One region of the Thermosyntropha tengcongensis genome, then DNA from elsewhere that is predicted to be linked to it. Evidence: predicted binding sites of a transcription regulator. Region 1 holds the regulator's gene; the other holds the start of a gene.
The links. Region 1 encodes HrcA, which represses chaperone genes, less so after heat shock. Its sites were predicted from a motif close to TGTTAGCACTCNNNNNNNNNGAGTGCTAACA; they were not measured.
Positions count from the first base shown of each region.

Region 1 (4,425 bases):
ACACGCAAGAAAAAGCTTTTGGAAAAACAAAAAGAAGGCAAGAAAAAGATGAAGCAGATAGGACATGTGGAAGTACCTAAAGATGCCTTTATGACTATTCTGGATATAGAAAATGAATAGGAGGATAAAAATGAAAGGGGAAAACAGGGAAGCCGGCATTTATGTTCATATCCCTTTCTGCCTCCGCAAATGCAGCTACTGCGATTTTTATTCGGAAACTGTTTTTAATGAAGAGACTTTAAACAGCTATGTAGAGGCTCTGCTTAAAGAAATAGAAATATTTGAAGAGGGAAAAGATTTGAATTTTATTTCTGTTTATATAGGCGGGGGAACGCCTTCCCTGCTTGAGGGTAAGCATGTTGAGGCACTTTTAAAAAAAATAAGGAGCAGATTTGTTTTAAAAAAAGATGCTGAAATAACTCTGGAAGCTAATCCTGCTACTTTAGATAAGGGCAGGATTAGCCGTTTTTATGAGGCGGGAGTTAACCGTTTTTCTATAGGAGCGCAGAGTTTCAGGGATGAGGAACTTAAAATTCTGGGCCGGGTGCATACGGAAAAAGATATTTTACAAACGGTAGAAGCTTTAGACGGTCTGGGGATAAAAAACTATAATCTTGATCTTATTTACGGCATTCCGGGGCAGACGGCAGAGAGTTTTGAATACAGCCTGAAAAAGGCGGTTTTTTGCCGTCCTGCTCATATTTCAGCCTATCTTTTGCAGCTGGATGATTCTGTTCCTATGGCAGAGGCGGTTAGGAAAGGTGTTTTTACCCTGCTTTCTGACCAGGAAGAACATGATTTATATTATATGGCTATTGGTTATCTTGAGGAACAGGGATATGAACAATATGAGCTTGCTAACTTTTGCCTGGATGGGTTCTTTTGCAGGCATAATCTCGTTTACTGGAGGGCAAACGAGTATATAGGCCTGGGAGCTGGAGGGGTAAGCTATATTGAGGGAAGACGTTTTATGAATTTTCCTTCGGTAAAGAAATATATGCAAAACCTGCATAAAGGCCTGCTGCCAGAGAGAGAAGAGCTTGAATATATGGCTACCAGGGAAGAAAAAGCAGTTGATGCTATCATATTGGGCTTGAGGTTGTGTCAGGGAGTAAATCTTGAGGAGTTTAAAGAACGTTTTGGAATAGATATAAAAGAAAAGTATAAGAATATAATACGGAAGTATGAAGAAGAAAAACTGCTTGCTGTGAAGGATGGATACATGTATCTTACGAAAAAAGGCTATTTTCTTTCTAATGAAGTTTTAAGGGGATTTATAATAAGTTGAGGTATGCTTGACAAAGAATATATGAGGTGATATTTTTTTAGTAAATACTGATTAGCACTCAATAAAGGAGAGTGCTAACAGAGGTGATGAGAGATGACCCTAGATGATAGAAAAAAACTTATCCTGGAATCTATAATTAAGGATTATGTGGAAACGGCAGAGCCGGTAGGCTCCAGGGCGGTAGTAAAGAAGCACGGGCTTAATATAAGTGCAGCTACTGTACGCAACGAAATGGCCGACCTGGAAGAAATGGGCTATTTGGAACAGCCTTATACTTCGGCAGGAAGGATTCCTTCCCAGTTAGGCTACCGGTATTATGTAGATTGTATGATGCAGAAAGAGACTTTGTCTGATGAAGAGATTGAGCTTTTGCAGAAGATACTGCGGGATAATATACATGAGTGGAATGAGGTAATTGAAAAGGTAAGCATTTTTCTGGCGCAGGCTACCAGTTACGCTTCATTTGTAATTTTTCCTTCCCTTTCTTTTAGCAAATTTAAATATTTGCAAATTTTGCCCATTGAAGATCACAAGGCATTAGTCATTGCCGTTACTGACAGTGGGCTTATAATGCACCGCAAGATAGAAGTTACGGAAAATATTGCCTCTTCTGATCTGGAAACCATATCCAAGGCCTTCAATAAGGTTTTTGGAGGAAGAAAACTTAATGAAATAAGCAAGACTGACCTTATGCTTATAAGGGACAGTTTAAGAAGGCGCAAAAAAGTTATTGACAGGGTACTGGATGCCGTAGAGTATATGCTGGCCGGTTCCAAAGAGGAAAAGATAGCCATAAGCGGTACCTTGAATATCCTTAATGAGCCTGAGTTCAAAGACCTGGAAAAACTGAAGAAGATACTGGCCATTTTAGAGGAAGATGTACTGCTTCGAAGCCTTATTCCCGAAGATGTGAAAGAAGAGGTGGAAATCCGCATCGGTACCGAGAATAATATTGAAGGCATAAAAGAAATCAGCATAGTAGTTTCTGGTTACCATACCCTGGGACAAAAAGGGAAGATAGGTGTAATAGGCCCTATACGCATGGAATACTGGAAAGCAGCCGGTACAGTGGAAACGGTGGGCAAGGTGCTGGAACAGATTTTGAAGGATAAGTTTTAACTGGAGGTAGTAATGAGCGATAATCTTTTGTCATCCAATCAGCAGGTAGATGATAAACTGCAAACCTTACTTCATAACGCCGGTGCTGCACGTGCTATTTCCCAGGTGGTAGAAGGCACGATAGGGCCTAAAGGCCTTGATATAATGATGGTTGACCGTTTTGGGGATGTAGTTATAAGCAATGATGGAGTAACCATTTTGAAATTTATGGAAGTAAACCATCCTGCTGCCCGGATGATAATAAATACTGCCCAGGCGCAGCAGTCGGAAGTTGGGGATGGTACCACCACCACTACTATAATAGCAGGTGCTCTGGTGGCTGAAGGCTGCAGCTATGTGCTAAAAGGGGTACCGGTAACCAAGGTTATCGAAGGCATCAACTATGCAGCAGCCAAAGCTGTGGAGCTTATAGAGAAACAGACGGTAAAGATAGAAGATATGGAAGATGATTTGCTTTTTAATGTAGCCTGTATAGCGGGAAGAGGCCAGAACGATTTGGCCTCCCTTGTTCTGCAGGGAGCCAAACTGGTAGGAATAGAAAAGCTTAAGGAGAAAGATTACAAATTTGCCGAGGCGGTTTTGGCCCGGGAACTGGCGGAAAATGAAGTCTTTAAAGGTATTGTCATAAATAAGGAACCTTTGAATGATGGGATGCCCCGGCTAGTAGAAAATCCAAGGATTCTGGTTATTGATGATGCACTGCAGCCGGTTGATGCGGAGCATGAAGTGATAAAAACCGATGCTGGCTTTCAGTATTACATAAAGGCCAGGGAGGAGTATGAAAGGAATCTGCACCGCATATGTGACGCGGGAATAAATGTAGTTGTCGTGGACCGCTCGGTTGATGATTTGGCAGAACAGATTTTTACTGAGCGAGGGATACTTGTTTTTTCCCGGGTTTCTTCCAGCCAGATAGATAACCTGTGCCGGCATACCGGGGCTAAGAAAGTAAAAAGGGCAGTTTTGAAAAGGGATATAGAATCTATAAAGTCCTATACCGGGACAGCCAGATTGGTAAAGGTTGACCAGAAATTGAAACATGCCTGTTTTTATGAGGGAGGAGGAGAAAACCGGGCTACCGTTATTGTAGGTGCTGCTACCGAGGAAGTTGTGGAAGAAAGAGAGAGGATGGCTAAAGATGCCGCTTCTGCCCTGCAGGCAGCTTTAAAGGGAGGGGTAGTGCCGGGAGGAGGAGCTGTTGAGGTATGGCTGGCCGGGTGTATGGAGGAGTACGCTAAAAAAATTGAAGGAGTAGCTTCTTTTGGGGTTTTGTGTTTTAAGGAGGCTTTGCTTAAGCCTTTTTACTGTCTGGCAGCCAATGCAGGCTTTAATCCTCTGGAAAAATTGGGAGAAGTGATGGGAGCTCAAAATCGGGAAAAAAATCCAGCTCTTACCTTTGACAGTGATAGCGGCAAAATTATTGATGCTTTTAAGAAGGGGATTGTAGATCCAGCTCCTGTTAAGATTCATGCCATAAAAGCGGCCAGTGAAGTGGCAGTAGCCATTTTGCGCATAAATACAATTATAAGGATGAAAGATGATGCCTTAAGGAAAAATGAGCTGAAAACCGAGTAAAGAGGTGAATTTTTAGATGCCGGAAAAAGAGTTGAATGAGGAAAATGTAATAAATGAAAAAGCTGAAGGGCAAGAAGAGATAAAGGAGGTAGGAGAGGAGGAAAAAAAAGCAGACAGTGAAGAGGAAACAGGCGGCGAAAAAAACGATGAGATGGTAAGGCTGGAAGAAGAGCTGAAAGCTAAAGAAGAAGAGGTAAAGAAATATTATGAGCTTTATTTAAGAGCTTTGGCTGAGCTTGATAATGTGAAAAAGAGAGCGGCCAGGGAGAAGGAAGAGTACATAAAATATGCTTCTCTCCCTCTTATAAAAAAGTTTCTAGGCGTAATTGATGATCTGGAGAGGGCTCTTACTGCTTCTCTTTCCAATCAGGATTACCAGAGCTTGAGCAAAGGTTTGGAAATGGTGGTCAAGAAAATGCATAAAATCATGGAGGAAGAAGGGG
Region 1 is NZ_AP042437.1:1,599,687-1,604,111, reverse strand. It holds gene lepA (translation elongation factor 4) at 1-120, shown strand, start outside; gene hemW (radical SAM family heme chaperone HemW) at 131-1,288, shown strand; gene hrcA (heat-inducible transcriptional repressor HrcA) at 1,382-2,407, shown strand; gene ACZ42E_RS07695 (TCP-1/cpn60 chaperonin family protein) at 2,420-3,982, shown strand; gene grpE (nucleotide exchange factor GrpE) at 3,999-4,425, shown strand, end outside.

Region 2 (4,425 bases), 180 kb from region 1:
TAAGCGGGTAAATTTCAGCCTGGACAGCCTGAAAGGGGAGAGGTATTACTATATTACAAGGGGTGGAGATATTAGGCCTGTTAAGGAAAGTATATTTAAAGCTCTGGAATTAGGCTTAAATCCGGTAAAAATAAATACCGTAGTTATAAAAGGCTTTAATGATGATGAGATAATGGATTTTGCTTCTCTGGCTTACAGGTATCCTCTGCATATAAGGTTTATTGAGTTTATGCCGGTAGGGGATCTTCTTTTCTGGCATAAGGACAAGCTGATTAAGAGTGAGGAAATAAAATCACAAATAGAGAAAGAGTTTGAGCTTACCGTTCCTGAAAAAATTGCGGGAAGCGGCCCGGCCAAGTATTTTAAGATAAACGGTGGACAGGGGTCAATTGGCTTTATAAGCCCCATGAGCAATCATTTTTGTCATGAATGCAACCGCATCAGGCTTACAGCTGATGGCAAACTAAGAGGATGCCTTTACGGCAAGGAAGAAGTGGATTTGTGGGAAGCCATGAAAAAGGGAGCTTCTGATGAGGAAATGGTTTGCCTTTTTATGGAAGCCATTAATAATAAGCCAATCAGACATAAAATGAATGCTGGCTGGGGAGCAGAAAATGAGCGCAAAATGTATCAGATAGGGGGATAAAAGTGGATTTTACCCACATTAATGAACAGGGCAGAGCTAAAATGGTGGATGTCACCTGTAAAGCTGATACGGAAAGGCTGGCTGTGGCACAGGCCCGGGTGGTCGTGAGGCGGGAAACCCTGGAAAAGATTAAGAGCGGTGGCCTGAAAAAGGGGGATGTTTTAGCAGTGGCCCAGGTAGCAGGGATAATGGGGGCCAAGAAGACTTCTGATATTGTTCCCATGTGCCATCCCCTTATGCTTACGGGTGTAGATATAAATTTTGTGCTGGATGAGGAAAACAGTGAGATAATAATAACTTCCGAAGTAAAAACAACCGGTAAAACAGGAGTGGAAATGGAAGCCTTGACGGCAGTAAGCATTGCTGCCCTTACTGTTTATGATATGTGTAAGGCAGTAGACCGCTGGATGAAGATTACAGATATAAAGCTTATCGAAAAAAAGGGAGGCAAAAGCGGGCATTTGATAAGAGAGGAAGATTAAGGGGGATTTGGTTTGAGAGAAGGAGTTTTATATTCTATAAGCATAAGTCCGGAAAGAGGACAGCTGAAGACAGAAGTCCCTGAGGCCAGGGTGATTGAGAATTATGGGATTGAAAACGATGGGCATGCTGGCGACTGGGACCGGCAGGTTACCTGCCTTAATAAAGCCAGTGTGGATAGAGTGAATAAGGAATATGGGCTTAATGTGGGACCGGGAGGATTTGCCGAAAATCTTCTGATCGAAGGGATAGACCTGGTAAGTATAGGGGTAGGCGGAATGCTTAAAATCGGTTCTGATGTTGTCTTAAAGGTTATGCAGATAGGAAAAGAAGATCATCCCAGTGTTGTTACCAGAACTTATGGGGGGATAACCCTTCTACCCTATGAAGGATTGTTCTGCAGGGTGATAAAGGGAGGAATTATCCGCAAAGGGGATAAGGTTGAGGTGTTATGATGTACAGGACAGGCATTTTAATAATGAGCGACAAGGGATCTAAGGGAGAGAGGGAGGATTTGAGCGGAAAAGCTATAAAGGAAATACTGGGGGAAAAGTATGTTTGTGAATATTATGCCATACTACCGGATGAAAAGGAGATTATAATTGATAAACTCAAATATGCCTGTGATGAACTAAGGCTGGATCTGGTTTTAACTTCGGGAGGAACTGGTTTTTCTATGCGGGATGTTACCCCGGAAGCTACCAGTGAAGTGGTGGAGAGATTAGTTCCTGGCATTCCGGAAGCTATCCGTTTTTACGGCCTTCAAAAAACCCCCCGGGCCATGCTGTCAAGAGGAATAGCAGGAATAAGGGGGAAAACCCTGATTATTAACCTTCCCGGAAGTGTAAAAGGGGTAAGGGAAGGCCTGGAAGCTGTCCTGCCGGCTTTAGAACATGGGCTTGATATACTTAAAGGAGAAGATGGAGAATGTGGGCAGCCTTGATAATTTATTAAAAACTATGATTTTTAAAGGTATAAAAAGAAAAAAGAAGGAGCATAATATAAATCGGAAATATTGGGCAGATTTAATAAGTGTTGTTATTTGAAAGCTTATTAAGTCTTGCCTAATATTATAGATAGCGATTAGCACTCGCACTTAATGAGTGCTAACAACAAACGGAGGAAAAAACTAAATATAAAAGGAGGTATACCTGTGAAGATTCAACCGTTAGGAGATCGTCTGGTAGTTAAAGTAGCCGAAGTAAAAGAAGAAAAGACTAAGAGCGGACTTTATGTTCCGGATACTGCCAAAGAAAAACCGCAGGAAGGCGAAGTTCTGGCAGTAGGCCCAGGAGCACGCAATGATAAAGGTGAAAGAATGCCGATGGACATCAATGTGGGCGACAAGGTTATTTTCTCCAAATATGCAGGAACCGAAGTAAAGATTGATGGTGAAGAATACCTTATACTCTCAGAGCGGGATGTTCTGGCTATAATTAAATAATTACCAGCAGAAAAGGAGGTAAAAGTAGATGATTGCAAAGGAAATCAAGTTTGGCGAAGAAGCTAGAAGGGCTTTGGAAAGAGGAGTAGACGCATTAGCTGATGCGGTTAAGGTTACTTTAGGTCCTAAAGGAAGAAATGTAGTATTGGACAGAAAGTTTGGTTCTCCTACTATCACCAATGACGGTGTTACTATTGCACGTGATATAGACCTCAAGGATCCCTGGGAAAATCTGGGATGCCAGCTGGTTAAAGAAGTTGCCACCAAGACTAACGATGTAGCTGGAGACGGAACTACTACGGCTACTGTTCTGGCACAGGCTATGATTAAAGAAGGCCTTAAGAATGTAGCTGCTGGTGCCAATCCGATGATAATGAAGAAAGGAATTGAAAAGGCAGTTAAGGCAGTAGTGGAAGAAATCAAGAGAATAAGCAAACCGGTTGAATCCAAGGAAGCTATTGCCCAGGTTGCCTCTATTTCTGCCAGTGACCCGGAAATCGGACAGCTCATCGCTGATGCTATGGACAAAGTAGGAAGAGACGGAGTTATTACGGTGGAAGAATCCCAGTCTGTAGGAACTTCTCTCGAAGTAGTTGAAGGAATGAGCTTTGACCGCGGATACATCTCCCCCTATATGATCACCAATGCTGAAAAAATGGAAGCTGTTTTAGAAGAACCCTATATCCTCATTACTGACAAGAAAGTTTCCTCTATACATGAAATTCTGCCTGTATTAGAAAAAGTTGTACAGACCGGCAAACCGCTTCTTATCATAGCTGAAGAAGTAGAAGGAGAAGCTTTGGCTACTATCGTAGTTAACAAATTGAGAGGAACCTTTACCTGTGTAGCTGTAAAAGCTCCTGCTTTTGGCGAAAGAAGAAAAGCTATGCTTGAAGATATAGCTATACTTACTGGCGGTAAAGTTGTATCCGAAGATATGGGAGCTAAACTGGAAAATGTAGACCTTGACATGCTGGGCCGTGCCCGTCAGGTAGTAGTAAAGAAAGAAGAAACTATCATCGTTGACGGCGCTGGTTCTGAACAGGCTGTAAAAGACCGTATTGCCAACATCAAGATGCAGCTTGAAGAAACCGAATCTGAATATGACCGTGAAAAACTGCAGGAAAGAATGGCTAAACTGGCTGGTGGGGTAGCTGTAATCCATGTTGGTGCTGCTACTGAAACCGAGCTTAAAGAAAAGAAACACCGCATTGAAGATGCTTTAGCTGCTACCAAGGCTGCTGTAGAAGAAGGTATTGTTCCGGGTGGCGGGACTGCTCTTATCAATGCCATGAAAGTGCTGGACAGCCTTGAAGCTGAAGGAGATGAACTTACCGGAATTAAGCTGGTTAAGAAAGCTATGGAAGAGCCGCTGCGCCAGATTGCTAACAATGCTGGTGTAGAAGGTTCCGTAGTGGTAGAAAAGGTTAAAGAAGCTGCTCCTGGCATAGGCTTTAATGCCCTTACCGGAGAGTATGAAGATATGATTGCTGCGGGAATTATTGACCCGGCAAAAGTAACCCGTTCTGCAATCCAGAATGCTGCAAGTATTGCGGCTATGCTGCTTACCACCGAGGCCGTAGTTGTAGAAATTCCGGATAAGGATGAAATGAAAGCTATGACCGGTGGCGGCGGAATGCCGATGATGTAATAAGGCTCTCCCCCCTTTAAATATAGATAAAACTGCTGCAAAACCGCTTTCGGGCTTTTAGCCTGAAAGCGGTTTTTTGTTAGTGAAACAGGGGACGGTTCTCTGTTTCAAAATGAAACAGAGAACCGTCCCCTGTTTCACCTTCTTGTTTACAAGATTTGTCAGAAAATTCTGAAAAATACATTGACTTTTTTGTTGAGATTG
Region 2 is NZ_AP042437.1:1,783,990-1,788,414, reverse strand. It holds gene moaA (GTP 3',8-cyclase MoaA) at 1-646, shown strand, start outside; gene moaC (cyclic pyranopterin monophosphate synthase MoaC) at 649-1,128, shown strand; gene ACZ42E_RS08590 (MOSC domain-containing protein) at 1,141-1,581, shown strand; gene ACZ42E_RS08585 (MogA/MoaB family molybdenum cofactor biosynthesis protein) at 1,581-2,069, shown strand; gene groES (co-chaperone GroES) at 2,280-2,570, shown strand; gene groL (chaperonin GroEL) at 2,602-4,221, shown strand.
Region 2: the regulator HrcA is predicted to act here: its motif matches at 2,208-2,238, upstream of groES (co-chaperone GroES).